DNA from 2 places in the Micromonospora sp. CNZ303 genome. Region 1 is predicted to be linked to the other one. Evidence: riboswitches for the same ligand, from Rfam matches in the RefSeq annotation. Region 1 holds a riboswitch; the other holds the start of a gene.
The links. Region 1 has a riboswitch for cyclic di-AMP ahead of EV374_RS15100 (C39 family peptidase). Riboswitches for the same ligand answer to the same signal wherever they lie in the genome.
Positions count from the first base shown of each region.

Region 2: another riboswitch for cyclic di-AMP. It lies ahead of EV374_RS18990 (VldE C-terminal domain-containing protein); the one in region 1 lies ahead of EV374_RS15100 (C39 family peptidase).

Region 1 covers NZ_SLVT01000008.1:116,449-121,995, reverse strand. Annotated here, with positions in the region: gene EV374_RS15110 (CDP-glycerol glycerophosphotransferase family protein) at 1-749, shown strand, start outside; gene EV374_RS15105 (alpha/beta fold hydrolase) at 810-1,553, opposite strand; gene EV374_RS15100 (C39 family peptidase) at 1,659-2,504, opposite strand; cyclic di-AMP (ydaO/yuaA leader) riboswitch at 2,734-2,874, opposite strand; gene EV374_RS15095 (acyltransferase family protein) at 3,195-4,433, opposite strand; gene EV374_RS15090 (polysaccharide pyruvyl transferase family protein) at 4,721-5,547, shown strand, end outside.
Region 2 covers NZ_SLVT01000011.1:152,963-158,509, forward strand. Annotated here, with positions in the region: gene surE (5'/3'-nucleotidase SurE) at 1-822, opposite strand, end outside; gene EV374_RS18980 (PfkB family carbohydrate kinase) at 819-1,796, opposite strand; gene EV374_RS18985 (SRPBCC family protein) at 1,975-2,442, shown strand; gene EV374_RS18990 (VldE C-terminal domain-containing protein) at 2,532-3,617, opposite strand; cyclic di-AMP (ydaO/yuaA leader) riboswitch at 3,631-3,762, opposite strand; gene EV374_RS18995 (cation diffusion facilitator family transporter) at 3,916-4,833, opposite strand; gene EV374_RS19000 (AAA family ATPase) at 4,910-5,547, opposite strand, start outside.

The DNA.
Region 1 (5,547 bases):
CGGCGGAGAAGTTCGTCGTCGTCGGCCGCCCGCAGGTCGAGTCGATCGAGGTGCGCCCGGAGCCGGCGCGCGGGCGGGCCAACCCGACCGTGCTCTACACACCGACCTGGACCGGGCACAACGCGGACGCGAACTACTGCTCCCTGCCGGTGGCCGAGACGCTGCTGCGCCGGCTGCTCGACCGGGGCGCGACGGTGATCCTGCGGGCCCACCCGTACACCTCGCAGAACCCGGCCTCCGCCCGGCAGCTGGGCCGGCTCACCGAACTGCTGGCCGCCGACCGGGCCCGCAGCGGCCGGCAGCACGTGTTCGGGGCCGCCGCCAGCCGGGAGCTGACCCTGACCGAGTGCGTGAACCGCTCGGACGCGCTGGTCTCGGACGTGTCCGGAGTGATCTCCGACTACCTCTACTCCGGCAAGCCGTACGCGGTGACCGACATGGTGGACTCCGGTGACCGGTTCCCCGAGCAGTTCCCGCTCGCCGGGTCGGGCTACGTGCTGCGGCGCGACATGGCGAACGTGGACGAGGTGCTGACCGCGCTGCTGGACACCGATCCGCTGGCCTCGGCGCGGTGGGCCACCCGGAGCCGCTACCTGGGCGACTTCCCCGCCGAGTCGTACGCCGAGGCGTTCCTGGAGGCCGCACGGCGCCAGCTCGACGAGCGCGGGAAGACGCCCGCCCCGCGCACGGGCGGCGCGACCGGCCTGCCGCTCGACCCGGACGAGGCGACCCTCTCCCCCGCCACCTGACGCCCCGGCAGCCAGGCACAGCGGTCGCGACGGCGGACCTCCGGGCCGGCCGGCGCGCCGTCAGCGGTACGGCTCGACGAGGTCCAGGACCGCCTCGGGGGCCTCGACGTGGGCGTTGTGCCCGAGGCCGGGCAGGACCGCCACCGGCACCCCCAGCTCCGTGAGCTGGGCGTCGGTGACCATGGGGTCGTGCTCGCCGCGGGCCAGCAGCACGGGCACGTCGGTCGCCGCCAGCAGGGCGGGCAGGTCCGGCGCGCCCACGCCGAACGCGGCCGCGTCCATCGCCAGCCGCCAGCGGCCGTCGACCTGCCGCAGCCCCGCCTGCACGACGGGGTGGTCCGGGGCGAAGAGCCCGGTCAGGCCGGCCACCCGCAGGTAGCGGCGGGCCGCCTCGTCCCGGCTGGCGAACCAGGTCACCGGCCGGGCCGCCAACTCACCCGCCTTGGCCAGCTCCGCCGGCGACCAGACGGCCTTGATGCCGAGCCCGACGACGGCGTCGACGGGCAGCCCGGCACCCCGGGCGGCCAGCGCCAGCCCGACCACCCCGCCGAGGGAGTGCCCCAGCACGACGAGCCGGTCCCCCGCCGCGAGCCCCGCGGCGATCCGCGCGGCCAGCCCCGGGAAGGAGTACTCCGGCAGCGGCGGCGACCAGCCGTGGCCGGCGAGGTCCGGCGCCAGCCACCGCCCCGCCCACCGGCGCTCCAGCAGCGGCGCCCAGGGCAGCCACACGTCGCCGGTCGCGCCCATGCCGTGCAGGAGCAGGAGCACCCGCCGGCCGTCCCGGTCACCCGACTCATCGACCATGGGCGCAGTGTGCCACCCGTCGGACGCCGCGGGCGAGGGCCGTGACCCGGACACGACATCGGGCGCCGACCCCCCGGGTGGGGAGCCGACGCCCGAGGACGTCGCTCAGGCGGAGTAGCCGCGGGTGGCGGCCCAGTTCGCCAGGGCGATGGTGCTGATCCAGTACGACGCGGTCGCCGGGTTCGCCGAGTCGGCGATCTTCACCAGCCGCCCCTCGTCCTGGTAGCCGACCACCGCGACGTAGTGGCCGCCGGGGAAGGAGTGCCAGCCGCCGTCGGTGTCCGTGGCGCTGCCGGCGACGTTGACCACGACGCCCCGCCCGTCGGCGATGGCCGCGACGACATCGGCCTGGAGCCGGTCCATCTGGGCCGGGGTGGCGGCGCCACCGGGGATCATCCGGGTCCGGTACGGGTCACCCTTCACCGTCGCGTTCAGCACGCGGGTGGTGTCCTGGGCCGAGTCGGTGCCCATCTGGTCGGTGCCCAGCTGGGCGCCGAGGGCGTCCTGGCTGCGCGCGATGCCGGCGGCGCTGAGGGCGTGCCGGACGGCCGCCGGACCACAGTTGTAGAAGGTGGTCTGGGCCTGGTAGTCGTAGTCCAGGCTCTTGGCGGCCGGAGGCTTCGGCGGCGCCGGCTTGCGGGTCAGATCCGGGTCCGGGGCGGCGCTGGACGCGCTGGCCGACGGGGCGGCGCTGGACGCGGCCGGGGCGGCGCTGGACGGGGCGGGCGCGACCCGGGCCTGGCTGCGCGAGGCCGCGGCGTCGTCCCGCAGTTCGGTGGCGGCCACCGGGGCCTGCGCGGCGGCGGGGGCCTCGTCGGCTCCGGCCAGCAGCGCGCCTGTGCCCGACGCCAGCACGAGCGCCGCGGCGGACGCGGCGGCCAGCTGGTACGGACGCTCGGACGTGAGGCGACGCAGCTGTCGCTTGAGGTGGTGCTTCACGGTTTCCTCCACGGGCTCAGGGGTGAGCGGCCGTCGGTCCGCGCCGAGGGCAGGGCGGACCGACCGCGCGGACGGGCGTCCGGGCGGGTGGTGGACCACTCAGGGGATGCGCCCGGGACGCCGGGCGACGGACGGTGACCGGTGGGTCAGCTCATGACCTGCGGGCGGACGAGCGCGGTCACCGTGGCGCCGTGGAGACGGCGGCACAACCGAGGGGTGTACGGGTGTGGCATGAAGATGGAACTCCTTCCGACACCGCCGACCGGGTTAGCTGACGGATTCGGGCGGGAAGAACGCCCTACCACGGGCCCACGGCCCACGGATTCACCCCAACGAGCACTGGGTCCCCGGTTCGTCGTTCACGATTAGGCGGGTCGGCGCGGCGTCGCCTCTGGCGATCGGGTACCGCACCGGACGCGCCGACATTACTGGCCGGCCCGCGCCCTGCCAACCCCGTCCCACCTGCCTAAACCTTGATCCGGAAACAATTTTTGCGGGCACTTCGCCACTGACGCGACTCAATGGGACGACCGCTTCTGCGCGCACCTTGAGGCGACAACGGGACAAGTGGCCGACATCGGCGCCGAAACCCCGGCAGGAATCGACCGGGCCGCGCCCGATGACCGGTTCGCCGACGTGGTGACCGGCGTCACCGAAACGGTCGGGATTTTCGTCGCCCGGGCTCTCCGGCCGCCGGGGCGCTCAGTGCGAGTCGGCGTACGTCGGTCGGTGGCCGTCCTGCGGGTCGGCGGCCCGGGGGCGCGGCACGGCGCTGCCCCCGTCCGCCGGCGCCGCCCCGGGGCCGCCGGGGCCCTTCCCGGCGCCGTCCCCGTCCCGCGGCGTCCGGGCCGGCCTGCGCGGGGTGAGCAGCCGCATCATCGGCGTCTCGACGAGACGGTGCAACAGCCCGGCCAGGGCCAGGTTGACCAGCAGGAAGCCGAGCACCACCGCCAACCCCCACCAGCCGGTGAAGCCGACGCCCCAGTCGCCGGTGAGCCGCAGGACGGTGATCATCACGAGGACGTGCACCAGATAGAAGGCGAAGGAGACCTCGCCCAGCCAGACCATCGGCCGGGACCGCCACGGTGAGCGCCGCCCGCGCACGTCCGCGTCCGCCGCCGCGGCGATGACCAGGATGTACGCCACCGAGAGCAGCGCCGCCCACAGTTCGGCGCGGACCCACTGCGCGGCGACCACCCAGGTCGCCACGAAGACCAGGCTGGCCAGCGGCAGGCCCGGCCCGCGCCATCGGCCACGCCGCATCAGCTCGGCGGCGGCCACGCCCATCCAGAACTCCAGCGACCGCACCGGCGGGAAGACCTGGGTGAACCACCAGCGGCTCTCCTCGGGCACCAGCGCCTGGGCCGGCCAGAGCGCCAGGATGAGCAGCGGCACCGCGACCACGACCGCCCACAGGGCCCACGGCCGGGCCCGGCGGATCAGCGGCAGCGCCAACGGCAGGCAGAGGTAGAAGAAGAACTCGCAGGACAGCGACCAGCTGACCGTGTTGATGCTGTAGAAGTGGCCCGGCCGCGGGTCCCACGCCTGGAGGAGGAACAGGTTCTCCACCGCGACGAACCGGTCCACGGGGTCGGCGAACCAGGCCGCGACCGCCAGGGCCGCCACCCACAGCACCACGTGGCTCGGCCAGATCTTGGCCACCCGGCGCCGCCAGAACGCCCGACGGGTGTCGGTGGGTCGGGCCGACCAGACCAGCACGAAGCCGCTGAGGATGAAGAAGAACTGCACGCCCGACAGCCCGAGCGCGAAGGCCCAGTCCACGACGGCCTTCTGGCCGGGCTCGGCGATGATGCCCATCGTCGCGACGTGGAACCCGAAGACGAGCAGGGCGGCGACCCAGCGCAGCCCGGTCAGCGACGGCAGGCGGCTGGCCGGGGACGCGGGCCGGGCGGCCGGCGCGACGGTCGCGGCGGCGTTCATGCCGGCATCCCGACGATCGGCAGGGTCACCAGCACGTACGTCTCCTCCTCGACCCCGTCGCCGGGCGTCCCGGGAGGACGCCCCGTGGCGGCTCCGGTCGGCACCGCCCGCCGGGCACCATACCCGCCGCTCCTGCTGATCTTTCCGTCCCGTCCGGAAGCGACTGTTCCGCCCTATTCAGGGCGATCGTTGCGTCCCGTCCCCGTGACGGGGGTGACGGCCGGCTAAGCCCTCGTCGGCCGGTGGCCTAATATTCCGTGACCCAGAGGCGACGAGAGGCGGGGCACATGCATCGGCGGATCCTGATGCGGGCCAAGAAGGGCCCGTTTGACGTCTACTCGCCGGAGGAGAGCTACGAGCACAACTGGATCGGGGAGAACAACGGCAACCTCGTCTTCAGCCACGCCGCACACAAGCTGCTGCGCACCGCCACCGCCGAGATCGCCTCGACCGAGTTCAAGGTCAACCCGCGCGACGCCGACATGATCAACGAGCGGTACGACGTCTACGTGGTGCCGCTGGCCAACGCCTTCCGGCGCAGCTACGCCCACCGCGTCGAGGCCATGACCAAGCTCATCGAGCGGCTGAAGATCCCGGTAGTGGTGCTCGGGGTCGGCGTACAGACCGACGTCCACGGCGACCGGGAGTACCTGCGCCCGATCGACGACGTGGTGACCCGGTTCGTCCGGGCGGTGCTGGACCGCTCGCCCAGCATCGGCGTCCGAGGCGAGATCACCGAGGGCTACCTGCGCACCCTGGGCTTCTCCGCCGTCGACGTGATCGGCTGCCCGTCGATGTTCCTGCACGCCGACAACCTCCGGGTGGAGAAGCGGAAGGCGGCGCTGGCGCCGGACGACCGGCTCGCGCTCACCGTCTCGCCGTACGTCAAGTCGATGGCGAAGATCATCACTCGGCACCACGAGCGGTATCCGAACCTGCGCTACCTGCCACAGGACCTCAAGACGCTCGGCACCCTGCTCTACGGCGACGCCCCCGAGGACCGGGGCAAGTCCAGCGCGATCCCGATCCACACCTCGCACCCGCTGTTCACCGAGGACAAGGTGCGGATGTTCGTGGACCCGTGGACCTGGATGGACTACCTCTCCGGGTTCGA
Region 2 (5,547 bases), on a different contig from region 1:
GGCGTCGCCGAGGCCCGACAGGTCGACGTCCGCCACCTCGGTGACCGCGCGGATCGCCGTCACCGAGGCGTACCCCTCGGCCAGCAGCGCCAGGTCGGTGCCGGGCTGCACGGCCTGCCCCGGCTCCTCCAGCGACGTGCGGACGAAGCCGTGCCCGGCCTCCGCCACCGTCATCTGCACCTGGCCGAAGGTGGCCAGCGTGCCCCGGCGCACCCCGCGCAGCCGGCCGTGCGGCAGGTCCGGCGCGTTCACGTTGAGCACGCTCTCCACCGGCCCGGCGGTGAGCCGGGGCAGCAGGTCCAGGGCGACCCGGGCGGCGGTCGGCCAGTGCCGCTCGGCGTCGCGTACCCGGGCGGCGGCGGCCACCGCGGCGCCCCCGCTGGCGGCCGTGGCCTCCCCGGCCGAGAGCACGTCGAGCGAGACGGCCATCGCCCGGCAGCCGTTCGCGGCGGCGGTGAAGGCCGCACCCACCGTGCCCGAGTGCAGCACCGCGCGTCCCGCGTTCGCGCCCCGGTTGATGCCGGACAGCACCACCGCCGGCGGGGGACCGAAGGCGCCGTGCACGGCGATCAGCGCGATGAAGCCGGGGGAGCCGCCGACCGCGAACGCCGGCACCCCCGGCACCTCCGGCAGCGGGTGCTCGTGGACCACCACCTGCCCGTCGCGCTCCACGGCGGTCATCGCGGCGCTGGTGCCGCTCGCCTCCTCCAGCGGCGCGGCGACGACCACGTCCAGGCCCCGGTCCGCCGCCGCCCGCGCCAGCGCCTGGATGCCGGGCGCGGCGATCCCGTCGTCGTTGGTGACCAGTACCCGCAGCGTCATCGCTCGGCCGCCCGTTCGGCCAGCTCGTCGGGGCTGGTCCGCTCCTGCGGCCGGCTGCCGGCCGGTACGAGACGCACCCGGTCGACCAGGCCGGTGATCGAGTCGAGCCGGCCGGTGCCCAGGCCGTGCCGGGTCACGTTCAGCGCGCCGGCCGCCGCGCCGGTACGGATCGCGGTGCGCACGTCACCGCCGCGCGCCACCACGGCCGCCACCCCGGCGGTCATCGAGTCGCCGGCCCCGCGCGGATCGGCCGCCTCCAGCCGGGGCATCTCGACCTCGAAGACCTCGCCGTCGACGAGGGCGAGGGCGGGCTTGTCGGCCCGGCTCACCACCACGTTCTCCGCGCCCCCGGCGTGCAGGTCGTACAGGGCCCGGGTGAGCTGCTCCTCGTCGTCGCCGTCGGCGCGGCCGTCGGCGATCAGCTCCTCGTGGCTGACCTTGAGGAAGAAGACGCCGCTGTCCAGCACGGCGTCCAGGTGCTCGCCGCAGAGGTCGACCACCACCCGGCTGCCGTTGGCCCCCAGGTCGGCGGCGAACCGCCGGTAGAGGTCGGCCGGGACCAGCGACGGCTCGTTCGGCCCGCTCAGCACGCTGACCGAGGCGCGCAGCCCCTCGCCGAGCGCCAGGTTGTAGAGCTCGTCCAGCTCGTGCCGGCTGAGCGGCTGGCCGGGCACGTCCACGATCTCCTGCCGGGAGCCCTCGCGCCGATCGTGCACGTACCCGCCGCTGCCGGAGTCGCGGACCACCACCTTCAGGTGCACCCCCTCGCTGACCAGCAGCGGCTCCAGCACCTGACCGATCTCGCCGCCGAGGGCGGCGCAGAGCACCACGTCGACGCCGAGCGACATCACCATCCGGGCCTGCCAGACGCCCTGCCCGCCGGGGTGCAGGTGCAGCTCCGGCGCCTCGCTGGGCTGGTCGACGGTCACCGTCAGCCGGGGCGTGGGCGCGAAGACCATCACGTGCCCGCTCATCCGTCGTACCCGTTCATGCGCCCATCCTCCGCCGGTCGACACGTACCGTGACCATCCATCAGCTGACCGTAGTGTGGTCGGCGGCCGGACGTCCGGACTCCGGGCGGGATCGGCGCGGCGTTGCCAGGGCGCCCGGCATGCGCGACGATCGGGCGACCACCGACGCTGGGGAGACGGCGTGCTCAGGCGAAGTTCCTTCAGCTACACCGTCCAGGCGCGCTGCTCCCTCGCGGAGGCCGCAGCCCTGCTCGCCGACCCCGGCCGGCAGGAGGACCTGCACCCGCTGATCGTGCGGGTCCGCCGGGTGCCGCCCCGTCCTGGCGCGCGGGCCAGCTACGACATCACCGATCGACTGGCCGCCGGGCCGGTGCGCCTGCCGATCACCTACCGGGCCGACGTCCTCGTCGACGATGCCGACGAGATCGTCACCGTGGCCCGGCAGTGGCCCGCCACCACGGTGCGCAACCACACCCGCCTGCGGGCGGAGCCCGACGGCGTGGTGCGCATCGAGGTCGAGATCACCCTGGCCGCGCCCGCGCCGCTCTTCGGCTACGCGTTCCGCCAGGCCCGCGCCGCCCACCTCGGGCTGGCCGCCCGCCTCGCCGCGGCCCTCGACACGAGCCCGCCCGGGGCACCGGGGGACTGACCGGCGGGACGGGCCCGCAGCGGCCGGAGGCGACGGACGCCGTCGCGCCCCGGTGACCCGCGACGGGCGGGGCACCGGGGGCGCGGGCGTCAGTAGACCGACAGGTGCACGTGGTTGGTGTGGTCGCTGGACGGGTCGCCGTTGGCCCCGCTGTACGACTTCCAGCCGCTGCTGGGCAGCCAGATCTGCCTGTACCAGATCACGTAGAGCACGGCGAGCCGGTCGGCGTTGCGCACGAAGTACGCCGACAGGTTGTTGCCGTACGTCCGGTCGCCGCCGGTGGCGTCGCCGCCGAAGCCGCCCTTCTGGGCCGCGAAGTCGCAGGCCCGGCCCTTCGGGTGTTCGCCCGAGCCGCCGGGGCGGTAGCAGGAGACGTAGCGGGTGAAGCCCGCCGCCTTGGCCTGGTTGAGCGCGTGCAGGGTGCGCGGGGTGATGCAGCCGTTGGCGGGGGTGGGGTCGTTGACGCTGCACGACTCGCGCGGCCAGGAGCCGTCGGAGTTGCGCGGGGCCGCCTTCGCCGTCTTGCTGGAGGTGCCGCCCGGCGAGGCGCCCGCCCCCGTTGACTGCTGCCGCTGTTGCTGCTGCTCGCGGTTGGCGACCGTCAGCGCCCGCTCGGCCTGCTCCTTGCGCTTGGCCATCACGGTGACCTGCTTGCGCTGCTCCCGGATCTCGCCGTCCAGGGCGAGCTTGGTGCGGGTGGCCTGGTCCCGGGTCTCCTGGAGTTCGCGCAGGGCCCGGTCCTCCTTGGCGGCCACCGCGTCGAGGGCGGCGGCACGGTCCATGAAGCCGTCCGGCGAGCTGCTGTTGAGCAGGGCGGACGCCACGCTGAGCCGGCCGGTGCGGTAGGCCGCCCCCGCGATCTCGCCGACCTTGGCGGTGTGCGCGGCCATCTCGACCTCGGTGGTCTTGAGCTGCGCGGCGAGCTGCTGCTGCCGCTTGGCCGACGTGTCCAGGGCGCGCTTGGCGTCGAGGTAGCCCTTGCTGGCGGCCTCCAACTGGGCCCGCAGGGCGGGGGTGCCGCCCTCCTCGTCCTGGCCGGGGGCCGCGGCGAGCAGGCCGGCCCGGGTGGCGGCCGCCGCCGGGGCGGCGGTGACCGGGGCCCCCGCGGCGCCGAGGGCGAGCATCGTGGCGATCAGGGCCGCCGTCCGGGCGGCACGTCGTCGTACAGGTGCCATCACTGGCATACACGTGTCCTTCCGTCAGCCGCCGACCGGGTTAGCTGACGGGTTCGGGACGGAAGATCCCTACCGCTGACGCGGATGCACCCCACGAACATGGTTCCCCGGTTCGCCCCGCCGGGCGATTAGGCGGCGGCCACCGCCGGCACCGGAGGGTGCCGCCTGGCGGAGGCCGAAGCCGAGCCTACCGGTGCCGGTGTGACTGATGCAGCGCAGGTGACGCAGGGTGTACGTCCACTAACAGTCAAATCCGGCATAAGCGCACAATACTCTCCCAGATTTAAGGTTGTCCTCATTACCACTCAACCGACCCGCAGGCCCCGCGCGACGCTCCGGGCTCGATCTGCAACGTGGCGTGCTCGATGTGGAAGTCGTCGTGCAGCGCGGCCCTGGCGGCGCCCAGCACCGCGCCGACCTCCGCGCCGGGTGCCATGGTCAGGTGGGCCGAGGCCACCTCCATCCCGGAGGTCAGCGTCCAGACGTGCAGGTCGTGCACCTCGGCGACGCCGGGCACGGCGGCCAGCCGGTCGTGCACCGCGGTCACCTGGAGGTGCTCCGGCGCGGCCTGCACCAGGATGCGCAGCGCGGCCCGCCCGAGCCGCCAGGTGCGCGGCAGGATGAACACCCCGATCGCGACCGCCACCAGTGGGTCCGCCCACCACCAGTCGGTGGTGGCGATCAGCAGCGCGGCCCCGATCACGCCGAGTGACCCCAGCAGGTCGCCGAGCACCTCCAGGTACGCGCCGTGGACGTTGATGCTCTCCTTCGCCCCGGAGCGCAGCAGCGCGAAGGCGCCGATGTTGGCGAGCAGGCCGAGCACGGCGACCACCAGCATCGGGCCGGCCAGCACCTCCGGCGGGTCGCCGAAGCGGCGTACCGCCTCGATCACGACGTAGACCGCGACGCCGGAGAGCAGCATGGCGTTGGCCAGTGCGGCCAGCACCTCCAGCCGGTAGAGGCCGAAGGTGCGCTGCGGGTCGGCGCCCGCCCGCCGGGTGGCGGCGATCGCCGCGAGCGCCATGCCGATGCCGAGCACGTCGGTGAACATGTGCCCGGCGTCGCTCAGCAGGGCCAGCGAGCCCGTGCGGAAGGCCGCCACCGCCTCCACCACCATGAGGCCGGCGAGCAGCCCGAACGCCGCCCAGAGCCGGCCCCGGTGGCGGTGCGCGGCATTCGCCACCGACCCGTGATGGTGGTCATGACCTGCGCCCACGCGCCCACCCTCCGTCAGGCGTCCGAATTCGCGTTCAATCTATGCTCACATCGCTATGTATGCAAGTAACGGCGGCTCAGCCGATCGGGTCGACGGTGGTCAGCCGCTGGGTGGCCCGGGACAGCGCCACGTAGAGCGTCCGCACCCCCGACCCCGGGTCGGCCCGGATCTCGCCCGGGGCGACGAGGACGACCCCGTCGTACTCCATGCCCTTGGCCTCCAGGCTGGTCACCACCTGCAAACGTGGCGTGCCGAGCCCGCCCAGCCAGCCGGCCACCTCGTCGCGGCGCGGCACCGGCGTGATCACCCCGACCGTGCCCTCCACGTCGGCGAGCAGCGCGCCGGCCGCCGCCACCACCGCGGCCTCCAGCTCCGCCGGCGGCACCACCAGCGCGACCGGGTCGACGCCGGTGGAGCGCACCGCCCGGGGCAGCGGCAGGTCCGGGTGCAGCCGGCGGATCTCGGCCGCCGCCACCGCGAAGATCTCCGCCGAGTTGCGGTAGTTCGTGGTGAGGGTGAAGTGGTGCCGCTTGCGCCGGCCCAGCGCCTGGTCCCGGGCCCGGGTCAGCTCCTCGGGATCCCCCGTCCACGCCGTCTGCGCCGGGTCGCCCACCACCGTCCACGAGGCCAGCCGGCCCCGCCGGCCGATCATGCGCCACTGCATCGGCGAGACGTCCTGCGACTCGTCGACGACGACGTGCGCGTACTCCCGGT